4 regions of the Exiguobacterium sp. s57 genome follow, and region 1 is predicted to be linked to each of the others. Evidence: riboswitches for the same ligand, from Rfam matches in the RefSeq annotation. Region 1 holds a riboswitch; each other region holds the start of a gene.
The links. Region 1 has a riboswitch for S-adenosylmethionine ahead of KNO98_RS11490 (Na+/H+ antiporter NhaC family protein). Riboswitches for the same ligand answer to the same signal wherever they lie in the genome.

Region 1 (3,140 bases):
GCAAAAGAAACCGTCTCCTTGTCACAGAGTGAGGCGCAAGCCATCGAAGTTTTTTTAAGTCAGTGTGAACAATTGAATCACTACGATGAAGGATATGTCGAGTTCAGATTGTTCGATCGTATACTCTACTTTGATTTGAAGACACGTCAACCAATCGATCGACCAGTCGTATACGCACTACTCGACATTAGTCAACCGAATGATCCCGTCCTCGACTATGAGATGCGATTTGAATGGGATGCCTCACTTTCCGATGCTTTCCATAATGACTATCATAGCTTCGTCTCTGTCCGCTCGGAAGAAATAGAAGGAATTCGTACATGGATTGTCATGACCGGCGAGCCGGTTTATGGATATCCAAAAATCATTCAGCAGGAAATCATCAAACTCTTAAAGTCGTTCAATCGGACCATCAGTCGGTGTCATGAACGAGACCGTCTCTATACCGAGAGCCGGACGGATAGTTTGACGCTTCTCGCAAATGCACGCGCATTTTATGAATATGGGATTCAACAAATATCCGATATCTCGATGTATCCGATTTCGGTCACCATGCTCGATATTGATTTCTTCAAAAAAATCAATGATACGTATGGACATCAAGTCGGTGACCACGTGTTACAAGAATTCGGGCGACGAATTCGACAAGTACTTCGTACAGATGATTTTGCCGCACGATATGGCGGGGAAGAATTCATTTTACTCCTCAACCAGTGTGATATGACCCAAGCGATTGAAGTCGCAGAGCGCATTCGTCACCAAATCGAAGCAAAACCATTTTGTGTCGACCAACACGAAATTTCTGTGACCACGTCGATTGGAGTCGATACGATTGAAGCGTTTGGAAATAAGCGTCTAGATGATACGATTCGAAACGCAGACCGTGCGCTGTATGTCGGTGGGAAATATGCAGGACGTAACCGCGTGGCACACTTCAACAATTTAACGACGTAAACTCCCCTTTCTCACATCGAATTGGGGAGTTTTTAAGTTGACAAGCGGATTCGAAACATGTACGTTAGGGAACGTGTTTACTAATTGGATAGATTCACTTTTTATCGAGAGAGACGGAGGGACTGGCCCTATGAAGTCTCGGCAGCGGGTAACCTGTGCCAAATCCAGCGGGCGTATGCTCGAAAGATGAAAAGGGTATTTCGCACGAAGGACCTTTTTCTTAGAAGAAGGTCCTTTTTATTTTTAGTGAGGTGATTATTTTGGAACAACCAACAGCAAATAAATGGGCACTCTTGCCGTTGCTCGTCTTCTTACTCTTCTTCATCGGAGCGGGTGTCTATTACGGGGACTTTTATAAGTTTCCGGTCCTCGTTGCGGCCATCATCGCCTTGATGGTTGCAGCATTCATGACAAAAGGAAATGCTACCCAAACCGTCGAGCGCATCGCTCAAGGAGCCGGCAATCCGGGAATCATCATTATGATTTTTATCTTCTTACTGGCCGGCGCATTTTCAACCGTCGCTGAATCAATCGGCGCCATCGATGCAACGGTCAACGCTGCGTTGACTCTCTTACCACCATCGCTTCTTTTGAGCGGGCTCTTCGTCATTGCCGCCTTCATCTCCATGGCGATGGGAACGTCGACGGGTACAATCGCGGCACTTGCACCAATCGCACTCGGTATACATGAAGAGAGTGGTGTCAACGTCGCCATCGCTGCGGCAGCGGTCGTCGGGGGTGCGATGTTCGGGGACAACCTCTCGTTCATCTCAGATACGACCATCGCTGCTGTGCGGACACAACGGACGAATATGCGTGATAAGTTCCGAACGAACTTCTGGATTGTGTTACCGGCCGCGATCATCACGACCATTTTACTCGCCGTCTTATCGAACGGTGAATCGACTGTCGATGTCGCTGCATTTGAGTGGTATAAACTGATTCCGTATCTCGCGGTGATCGGACTAGCGTTAACAGGACTGAACGTCATTCTCGTTTTGTTAGGTGGGATTACGCTCACGGGTATCATTGGTCTACTTGACGGAAGCTTATCTGTGACAGCGTTTGTGACAGCCATTGCGGACGGGATGATCGGCATGGCCGAAATCTCGTTCTTGACGTTACTCATGGGCGGACTTGTCGGACTCATTTCACATAACGGTGGTCTCGCATATTTACGTGATGCCTTGACGTCACGCATCCAAAAACGGGCCGGTGCTGAATGGAGTATCGCCGGTCTTGTCAGTGCGACAAACGTGGCGACGGCGAACAACACGATTTCGATTCTCGTAGCCGGACCGCTTGCAGCGAACATCGCAGACGAATATGACATCGAACGGAAAAAGTCTGCTAGCGTGCTCGACATCTTCTCGTGCGGCGTACAAGGGATTCTCCCATACGGAGCACAACTCCTCATTGCCGCAGAGTTGACGGAGACGGCATCGCCTGACCTCGTCCCGTTCATGTTCTATCCGTTCCTCCTCTTTATTTGCGGAGGGATTGCCATTGCTTTCAACTTCCCGCGCTTTAAAAAACAGTCATAAGCGAAAACACCCCTTTCTCAAAGGGGTGTTTGTCGTTTGGTCACCATCTCTTGTTTCAATTGCTCGTTCCGTTTCTTGAACGCCCGTCGCTTGAGCACTTCCTCAAGTCCTCGACTGATGGCCCATAGTATGACTAAGAGCAGACCGAGCATCGACAAGCGAAACGGGCTTTGAATAAATTCTTCCCACTGGTCTCCGATGACAGAGAAAATGACGACGACGAGCAGTTTACCAAATCCCGCTGCTAATATGAACGTACGGAGCTTCATTTGGATGAGCGCCAGTAAATAGGTAATCAAACTGACCGGGATGAACGGGAGTGAATATAAGAACCCGAGCGAAATCGGGCTCATGTGATTAATTCGTTCTAACCAATATACCGCCGTCTTATGCTTCTCAAGCCATCGTGTCATCGGTTTTCGGAAGATGTACCGGACGGCCGCGAAGACGACAATCGTTCCGAGAAGACTCCCGATCCACGACAAGAGAACACCTAACAAAAAGCCATATGTCGCCGCATTCGCAGAAATGATTAAGACGAGTGGCAGAAAAGGGAAGATTGCTTCTAAAAATGGAGCACCAAGACCAGCCCAAGGACCACCAGGCAAACTCTGAAGCCACTCAATCAATTGGATAATGTAC
Region 2 (3,140 bases), on a different contig from region 1:
ATAAATCCGACACGCATCCCGACCGCTTGCCTCACGTCGAGACATGTCACGTATGGGGGACCGACCGGTGTCTCGAGAGTCGCCGGATCCGATTCATCCTCACCGCACATCGATTGTAAGGCGATGACCGCATCACGAAGCGTCCTCGCCATCGGTCCTGCCGTATCTTGAGAACGTGAGATCGGGATGATTCCGGAGCGGCTGATCAATCCGACGGTCGGCTTGATCCCGACGATGCTGTTATGGACACTCGGATGAACGATTGAACCGCTCGTCTCGGACCCTACCGCAAGAAGAGTGAGGTTCGCCGCGACCGCAGAAGCCGACCCCGAACTTGATCCCCCGACATTTAACGCGTCGCCATATGGGTTCATCGTCTGTCCACCGACGGCACTCCATCCGTTCGGCATATCTTCCGTTAAAAAGTTCGCCCACTCGGACAGGTTCGCTTTCCCCAAGATGATGGCCCCGTCAGCCCGTAACCGTTTGACGAGCTCGGCATCTCGAGCGGCGAAATGATGTCGCATCGCGGCAGCACCTGCAGTCGTTCGCATCAGACCGTTCGTCTCGATGTTGTCTTTGATTAAGACAGGAATACCGAGTAGCGGTTTGCGTACTCCTTTTCGGTACGCCCGGTCTGCCGCCTCTGCCTCGAACAGGGCGTCCGGATTGACTTGAATGACGGCGTGAAGCCGTTCATTATACGCTGCAATCCGCCCTAAATAATAGGCGGTCACGTCTCTCGCCGTGAATTGTCCTTCTTTATACCCACGATGTGCACGTTCAATCGTCAGTTCATGTAATTGGATTTGTTCCATCATACATTCCTCCTTTATCTCTCCCCTTTATTCGTGCTCTACGTCTGATTTCCTTTTCGTATCGCCAAGTCGATGTGTTCTTGTTACACTTAAGAAAAAACAGGAGGTTCCTATGACACGCTCCTATGTCTTTGTGTTGCTGGCTGTGTTCGGTCTATTTTTCTTACAGCTATACGGTGAAAATGTGCCTTATGGTACACTCATTTCCATCGCGTTGATTGGATTCATCATCGTCTTGACTGTTTTTCAGTTGAAACGAAAGCCGAATCATTGACGGATGTATTTTGAGGGTGGTATGATGCTCTCACCAACTACATATCGATATCAAGAGTGAACGAGAGATCTGGCTCCGCGACTTCACAGCAACCTGCCTTAGGCAAGGTGCTACGACCAGCAAGGGAAACCTTGGACGATATGACGAAAGCGCTCATGTCATCCGACGTGAGCGCTTTTTTGTTGAATGACGATTTGGAGGGAACGACAGAATGGAAAAAGCAACATTCGCAGGCGGCTGTTTTTGGTGCATGGTGACACCATTTGAGGAATTACCAGGGATTGAAGGCATCGTATCCGGCTATATGGGTGGACAAGTCGACAATCCGACATATGAACAAGTAAAAACCGGGACGACGGGGCACCTCGAGGTCGTTCAAATCACATATGATCCAGCATTATTCTCGTATGAACGTCTCCTTGAACTGTATTGGATTCAGACCGACCCGACCGATGACGGTGGTCAATTCCAAGACCGGGGACCTCAGTATGCCCCAGCTATTTTCTATCACACGGAAGAACAACGAATCGCTGCTGAGGCGAGTCGCGATGTGTTGGCGGCAAGCGGGCGCTTCACGGCCCCGATCGTCACGAAAATCATTCCAGCGACGACGTTCTTTGCCGCAGAAGACTACCATCAGGATTATCATAAAAAGAATCCGAAGCATTATAAGGAAGACCGAGCCATCTCGGGACGTGACGAGTTCATCGAGGAGAAGTGGACTGAAACCGTATAACGGTCATCACACGCGAATTTTAGCATTCGCGTCTTTTTATAAGACCAATAATCGGGAAAAGGCTACTAATGGTTCATACATCCGAAAAGGAGGACTCATATATGAAAACAAGTACGAAACTCATCATCGGTGTGATCGGAGTAGCCGTGATCGCCATCGCCTGGTGGCTGATCTCCCCACTATTCTTAACCGAGACGGTCGATGAAGGATTGCCGCCGACAGCAGTCGAATCACCAACTCCAGAGGAAGAGGAATCAGATCAAGAGACGTCCGAGACACCGGAAGCACAACCGAGTCCAACCGAAGTAGCGGGTGTGTTCATGGACGGGGAGGAAAATTATGAGACGACCGGGACGATCCGCTCGGTCGAGGCAGAAGACGGGACATATCTCCGATTTGAAGAGTTCGAGACGACGAACGGTCCAGACTTATTTGTCTATTTGACAAAACCAGGTCAAGAGACGACCGAAGGCGTCAGTCTAGGGGCTCTAAAAGGGAATATCGGGAATCAAAACTATTTGGTCCCTGCGGATGTGAATCTAGAGGAGTACAACACAGTTGTCATCTGGTGCCGTGCGTTCAGCGCGACGTTCGGGACGGGAGAACTGACTGGAACAAGTGAATGAATTGACTGCAGGGCGGCTGAATGAATCGGCCACCCTCTTTTCATTTGAAATCGGCTAAAAAATAAAGACCAATCATCCAACATCAATTGTGTATATGCTATCATATATGTAAATAAGTGTAATTCAATTGAGGAGATACGATTATGGAACAGACTGTGTCACAAACGTACAAACACTACTTTTGGAAACGTTTCTTTCTATTTTTCATTCCATTGATGGTGATCGGCATACTATCCGAACCGATGATTATTCAGAATCCATTCGAAGAGCTCGAAGACTATGGAGCATTTGTGTTTTTCTTGGCAATTTATATCCTTGTACTCGGTGGATGGGCAGCGTTTATGACGTCGATGATGTGGCGGATCAAACAATTCAAGTTGAAAAAGTAATCGATATGGTAAAGTGTGGAACTTAGTATAAGGCTGAAAGAATCACTGCTTGTTCAACCGTTGAGAAGACGGGGTAGCCTGACCAGATTTCAATCAATAGGTCGGATCATTCGGGGATCCCCCACCTTAAAGCAAAGCTTAGGCGGGGGTCGTTCAAATAATAGTTTACCTACTCCCTCAACTGCCCTTTTTCAAGATATACATATGGTAGCGCGCATTGAATTCCGGATAGTCTGTATAGCGGTCATCAAGTATTTCCCAATCGATTTCCAACTCATCGAGCACGCGCTTCAAGTA
Region 3 (3,140 bases), on a different contig from region 1:
ACATCACGAAGCTGTCCATTGATTGCCGCGTTGACCATCGCGCGCGTATAAGCGAGTTTCATACGTGAACCTTCACCGTATGCACCACCTGTCCAACCTGTGTTGACGAGATAGACATCGACATCATGTTTTTCAATCAATTGACCGAGCATATCCGCGTAACGCTCTGGTGCGAGCGGGAGGAACGGTGAACCGAAGCAAGTCGAAAACGTCGCTTGTGGTTCTGTGACACCGCGCTCCGTGCCGGCAAGTTTTGACGTATAGCCAGACAAGAAGTGATACATCGCTTGCTCTTTCGTCAATTTGCTGATCGGTGGCAAGACGCCGTACGCATCTGCCGTCAAGAAAACAATTGTATTCGGATGACCTGCGCGTGATGGGAGCATCGCATTGTCGATGAACTCAATCGGATATGCCGCACGCGTGTTTTCCGTTAAAGAAATGTTTTTGTAGTCTGGTGTTCGATCATCGTTTAGCACAACGTTTTCAATCAATGAACCGAATCGAATCGCATCATAAATTTGTGGTTCGTTCTCACGTGATAAATTGATTGTCTTCGCGTAGCAACCGCCTTCAATGTTAAAGATGCCGTCTGGTGACCATCCGTGTTCATCGTCACCGATCAAGTGACGCTCAAGGTCAGCCGAAAGTGTCGTCTTCCCAGTTCCCGACAACCCGAAAAAGAGAGCCGTTTCGTTCGCATCATTGACATTTGCCGAACAGTGCATCGATAACACGTTTTGTTCAGGCAACAAGAAGTTCATGACGGAGAAGATTGATTTTTTGATTTCACCACCGTATTCTGTTCCCCCGATCAGAATTGTACGTTTGGCGAATGAAACGAGAATGAACGTCTCTGAGTTTGTCCCATCGACCGCAGGGTCTGCTTTATAACTCGGTGCATAAATGACCGTAAACGGGTCGAACGCACCTTTCGTCGGCCATTCACGTAAGAAGAGTTGTTTAGCGAATAGACTGTGCCACGCATACTCTGTGATGGCACGAACGGGTAAGGTGTAGTGTTCATCCGCGCCAGCCGCAGCTTCAAGATAGTAGAGCTTATCTTTCTTCTCTAAGTGATTGAGTACTTTTTCAAGAAGTGCTGAAAACTTCTCTTCAGCGATTGGTTGGTTGACCTTCCCCCAATCGACAAGGTTGTTGCTGACTTCATCTTGTACGACGAATTTGTCTTTCGGTGACCGTCCGGTAAAAGCACCGGTGCTGACAGATAATGCCCCGTCTTTTGTCAGTACACCTTCACCATTTTGAATGGCTTCTTCTACCAGCTCTGGAACCGTCAAGTTCCGTAACATGTCGGTACCATTAATTAATTCTTCGATTTTCAGGAGCGTTGTCGCCATCCTGAATCCCACCTTTCCCCTAAATAGATGTGGATGAAATCCGCATACTTCCGCAATCAAGATTAATTAGTATGACATTTTTAATTATATGTGACACACTAATTAAAAACAAGCATTTCTTCTCTATTAAGTAAGCGCTTTCTTACAAGGATAGTTTAACACATTCTCTTATCACAAGGTGTTAAAAAAAGAAACGAAATAAAAAAATGGTTGACGATTCACAAACAGAAATGTTTAGCAAGTCTGTGAAAAAAATACGAATTCGTTCAATTCCCTTGACATAATCGGATGTCATTTATATGATGGTTTTCGTAACGGATACTCTTATTCTGAGCGGTGGAGGGAACAAGGCCCTACGAAGCCCAGCAACCGTCCGACATGAAGTCTTGTGCGGAAAAGGTGCTATCCTGAAGCGAAGCCATTAGCTTCGAACGATAAGAGGGTAAGGAAGAACGATTCAACCTTTCCCCATGTATGTCATCGGGGGAGGTTTTTTTCATTACCGTCCCAAAGCAACGCGTAAGGGGAACGAGTACCGTCCACATATCACCCTTATTATAGGAGGTTTTTTGAATGTCAAATTTGAACCGTCGACTTTTTACTTCAGAGTCGGTTACTGAAGGACATCCAGACAAAATTTGTGATCAGATTTCTGACTCGATTTTGGATGCCATTTTAGCGGAAGACCCGAATGCCCGTGTTGCGGCAGAAACGTCTGTCACAACAGGTCTTGTACTCGTAGCTGGTGAAATCACAACGTCAACTTACGTGGATATCCCGAAAGTTGTCCGTGAAACGATCCGTGAAATCGGATACACACGTGCGAAATATGGTTTCGATGCTGAAACATGTGCAGTCTTGACATCGATTGACGAACAATCGGTCGATATCGCGCAAGGTGTAGACCAAGCCCTTGAAGCTCGTGAAGGTCAAATGACTGAAGAGGAGCTTGATGCAATCGGGGCAGGAGACCAAGGTCTCATGTTCGGATACGCAACAAACGAGACACCTGAACTCATGCCCCTCCCAATCTCGTTGGCACACAAGTTGTCACGTCGTCTTGCGGAAGTACGTAAGAACGGTACGCTTGAGTACCTCCGTCCGGATGGGAAAACACAAGTAACGGTTGAGTACGATGAGAATAACAACCCTGTTCGTATCGATACAATCGTTATCTCGACGCAGCATGCAGAAGAGATTACACTCGAGCAAATTCAAGAAGACTTGAAAAAATATGTCATCGAAGCAGTCATTCCGGCTGAACTTATCGATGCTGAAACGAAATACTTCATCAACCCGACTGGTCGCTTCGTAATCGGTGGACCACAAGGGGATGCAGGTTTGACAGGACGTAAAATCATCGTCGATACGTACGGTGGATACGCTCGTCACGGCGGTGGTGCATTCTCTGGTAAAGATCCGACAAAAGTTGACCGTTCAGCGGCATACGCAGCCCGCTATGTAGCGAAAAACATCGTTGCAGCAGGACTTGCGGATAAAGCGGAAGTACAACTCGCGTATGCGATCGGGGTTGCACACCCTGTATCAATCGCTGTCGATACATTCGGCACTGGAAAATTGAGCGAAACAGAACTCGTTGAACTCGTTCGTGAGAACTTTGACCTCCGTCCGGCAGGTATTATCAAAATGCTCGACCTTCGTCGCCCGATCTACAAACAGACAGCAGCTTACGGTCACTTCGGTCGTACAGATGTGGAACTCCCTTGGGAGCAAACAGATAAAGCAGCAGTTCTTGAAGAAGGCGCGAAGCGTTTCGCG
Region 4 (3,140 bases), on a different contig from region 1:
TTTGAATCTTCGGTGACCCGAGGAAGTGGGCAATCGACGTCCCGGTCGCGTTTGCCTGCCAACCTGCGATCGCAAGACCGAATCCGGCTGCAACGACACCGAGGTTCGCCGCACCGGCCGCAACCCCGGAGAGGCTAATGGCCGTCGCGATTCCGACGGTCGAAATCGGTGAGACGATGATGAGAGAGAAGGCCATCGCAATCAAGACTCCCATAAGGACCGGTTGTAGCTCGGTCATCGTCATGATGAGTAAGCCGATATACGTCGTGATTTGTGAGATGTATGTAAGTAAAAAGGCACCAATCCCGCCTGCGACGACAATGATGGTCATCGGCATGACGATGACCGTATACGTCTTCAGACGGGGAGCGAGTTTCATGACGAGAAACGTGGCGATCGCAGCGGTCACACCGGCTGTGATCACGTCCCCTATGCCGGCCATCACAAACGCACCGCCGTCAATTCGAACGGCACCACTACCGACATGGGTTGCAATCGCGATCGTTCCTGCCTCTAAAGTCGATCGTCCGAATTGCATGGCGACAGCTAGTCCGATAATAGCCGGAAGAAGTCGCATCGCAATCGACGTCGCATCCAATATGAATTGAAGAGATGGGAGATAAGGGAGCAGGGCTTTTGTTAATTCGCCGAGCAACGCGCTCGGGATGAGGGCGATCAAAATCGCCAGACTGAGACCATTCAAGACGTTCATCGTGAAATGCTTCATCGTACTTGTTGCTTGTTCCGTCATCATTCATTCACCTATCCTTCTTCTTTGCTGTTATGTACAAAAGTGCTAAAGTTAAAGCCCATATTATTCCTCTCTTCAGAAAGAGTCAAGTGAATCATTGAAAAATTCTGAAATTTCACCAAAGCACGATTTTTGAATGGGAATCCATCGACCCTTATAATGACAAGAGAGGTGAGAAGAATGATTACAGACGGATTCTTATATATATACGCCCCGATGTGTGGTACATGCGCTGTGGCGGAGAAAATGTTGACGGTCGTCGAAGCGGTCGACCCTGAAATTAAAATTGAAAAGCGGGATGCGAACTATATTCCGAAAGAGCTCGAAGCGTATCAGGTGATGAGTGTTCCTGCACTATTGAAGCTTGAAAACGGCAAGGTGCGGGATCGTCTTTACGCGTTTCACAATGTGCAACATGTCCTCTCTTTCGTAAAGTAAGAGAGGAACATTAGAATAATCTGAAAATTTTAAATAATCAGTTGACACAGAAAGTTCACGAATGGTATATTCGTTACAACATCTTACTTGAACACAAAATAGGACGCGATATTCCCGACATCAAGACGTTTTGGCGAAGCCGCTGCTACACTTTACACGAATACACGTCAGTCTTCCCTTCGATTGTCCCCCAAAAAAATCAAGCGAAGAGAGACGTTTCGTATAATCGCACGGTCCAAGCTAAGATTGAGTGGTGATTGGTGAATCTCCCCCATGTAAGGGTGGAAATCTTGAACGGGCAAAAGATTCTCATCTATGGGCTGTCCTTCCGTGACTCAAGGTGCTACGTTCTGTGTCGTCCTCGGACGGCACCTTTTTTTATTTTTTTGAAAAAAGGATTTGACAGCAGAAAAAGCTGTCGCTATGATAAAGCTAATCGAATATACAACACTCTTATCAAGAGAGGCTGAGGGACTGGCCCTATGACGCCCAGCAACCGCGGAGTAATCCGAAATGGTGCTAATTCCAGCAAGGTGAAAACCTTGAAAGATGAGAGCAATCGTTGTCCGTACGATAAAGTGCGCACGTTTGCTCAAACGTGTGCGCTTTTTTTGTTGTCAGGAGGGAAATATATTGATTCAATTACGAAACGTCGCCAAATGGTTCGATACGAAAAATGGTCGTGTCCAGGCGGTTGATGATGTATCACTAACGATTGATCACGGTGAAATTTTTGGAATAATCGGATATTCGGGGGCAGGGAAGTCAACGCTCATCCGATTGCTCAATCGTCTCGAATCACCATCAAGCGGTGAAATCGAAGTTGCCGGGAGCGAGCTGACGAAACTCAGCCCGAAAGAATTACGAGGTGTCCGTAAAAACGTCTCGATGGTCTTCCAACACTTTAACCTTCTATGGTCGCGTACGGTCGCAGAAAATATCAGTTTTCCGCTCGAGCTGATTGGGGTTCCGGCAAATGAGCGGAAACGTCGGGTTCAAGAACTCGTCGAACTCGTTGGATTGGCCGGTCGCGAGGACAGCTATCCGTCACAATTATCGGGCGGTCAAAAGCAGCGAGTCGGGATCGCACGCGCCCTCGCCACAAATCCAGAGGTGCTCCTCTGTGACGAAGCAACGAGTGCACTCGACCCGAAGACGACGGATTCGATTCTCGAGCTGCTCGTCAGCATCAATAAGAAACTCGGATTGACGATCGTCCTCATCACGCATGAGATGCACGTGATTCAAAAGATCTGTCACCGAGTCGCCGTGATGGAAGCAGGAAAAGTCGTCGAGACGGGTCAAGTCTCTGATGTGTTCCAACATCCGAAACAACCGATCACGAAAGAGTTCGTCAAACAAATCGGAGCAGTCGACGATTTGTCGCTCACGTTCGAACATTTGAAGGAACGGTACCCGAGCGGTCAAGTCGTCAAATTGAAATTCTTGAACGAGACGGCAGAGCACCCGATTTTGTCTGACGTTCTTAAAACACATGACATCGGATTCAACATCATCGGCGGGAACGTGACACAATCACAAGTCGGTGCGCTCGGTACGCTATTCATCCAACTGATTGGGGAAGCAAGTGAAATCGAACGCGCCATCGCATCGATTCGTTCGCAATCCGTAGAAGTGGAGGTGGAAAGCGATGTTTCCTAACGTAGACTGGCAAATCATGATGGAACAGACATGGGAGACGTTGTATATGACGCTCGTCGCAGGCGTCGCGACATTTTTGATCGGACTCGCTTTAGGTTTGCTTCTCTATATTACAAACGAATCGCTATTATTGAAGAATCGTCCGATTTACGTCTTTGTCAGCGCGATCGTCAACGTGTTCCGTTCGATCCCGTTCATCATTTTGATTATCTTACTCATCCCGTTCACGCTGTTCTTACTCGATACGATGCTCGGTTCGACGGCGGCGCTTCCGGCGCTCATCATCGGC

Region 2: another riboswitch for S-adenosylmethionine. It lies ahead of msrA (peptide-methionine (S)-S-oxide reductase MsrA); the one in region 1 lies ahead of KNO98_RS11490 (Na+/H+ antiporter NhaC family protein).
Region 3: another riboswitch for S-adenosylmethionine. It lies ahead of metK (methionine adenosyltransferase); the one in region 1 lies ahead of KNO98_RS11490 (Na+/H+ antiporter NhaC family protein).
Region 4: another riboswitch for S-adenosylmethionine. It lies ahead of KNO98_RS04750 (methionine ABC transporter ATP-binding protein); the one in region 1 lies ahead of KNO98_RS11490 (Na+/H+ antiporter NhaC family protein).

Annotation. Positions count from the first base shown of each region.
Region 1 covers NZ_JACSKR010000004.1:257,144-260,283, reverse strand. Annotated here, with positions in the region: gene KNO98_RS11495 (GGDEF domain-containing protein) at 1-954, shown strand, start outside; SAM riboswitch class I at 1,053-1,147, shown strand; gene KNO98_RS11490 (Na+/H+ antiporter NhaC family protein) at 1,215-2,498, shown strand; gene KNO98_RS11485 (TVP38/TMEM64 family protein) at 2,516-3,140, opposite strand, start outside.
Region 2 covers NZ_JACSKR010000001.1:489,802-492,941, forward strand. Annotated here, with positions in the region: gene KNO98_RS02500 (amidase family protein) at 1-818, opposite strand, end outside; gene KNO98_RS02505 (hypothetical protein) at 931-1,092, shown strand; SAM riboswitch class I at 1,137-1,236, shown strand; gene msrA (peptide-methionine (S)-S-oxide reductase MsrA) at 1,304-1,828, shown strand; gene KNO98_RS02515 (DM13 domain-containing protein) at 1,930-2,454, shown strand; gene KNO98_RS02520 (hypothetical protein) at 2,598-2,843, shown strand; gene KNO98_RS02525 (class I SAM-dependent methyltransferase) at 3,021-3,140, opposite strand, start outside.
Region 3 covers NZ_JACSKR010000001.1:865,655-868,794, reverse strand. Annotated here, with positions in the region: gene pckA (phosphoenolpyruvate carboxykinase (ATP)) at 1-1,361, opposite strand, end outside; SAM riboswitch class I at 1,683-1,802, shown strand; gene metK (methionine adenosyltransferase) at 1,935-3,140, shown strand, end outside.
Region 4 covers NZ_JACSKR010000001.1:928,317-931,456, reverse strand. Annotated here, with positions in the region: gene KNO98_RS04760 (PTS sugar transporter subunit IIC) at 1-751, opposite strand, end outside; gene KNO98_RS04755 (thioredoxin family protein) at 932-1,189, shown strand; SAM riboswitch class I at 1,640-1,745, shown strand; gene KNO98_RS04750 (methionine ABC transporter ATP-binding protein) at 1,823-2,851, shown strand; gene KNO98_RS04745 (methionine ABC transporter permease) at 2,841-3,140, shown strand, end outside.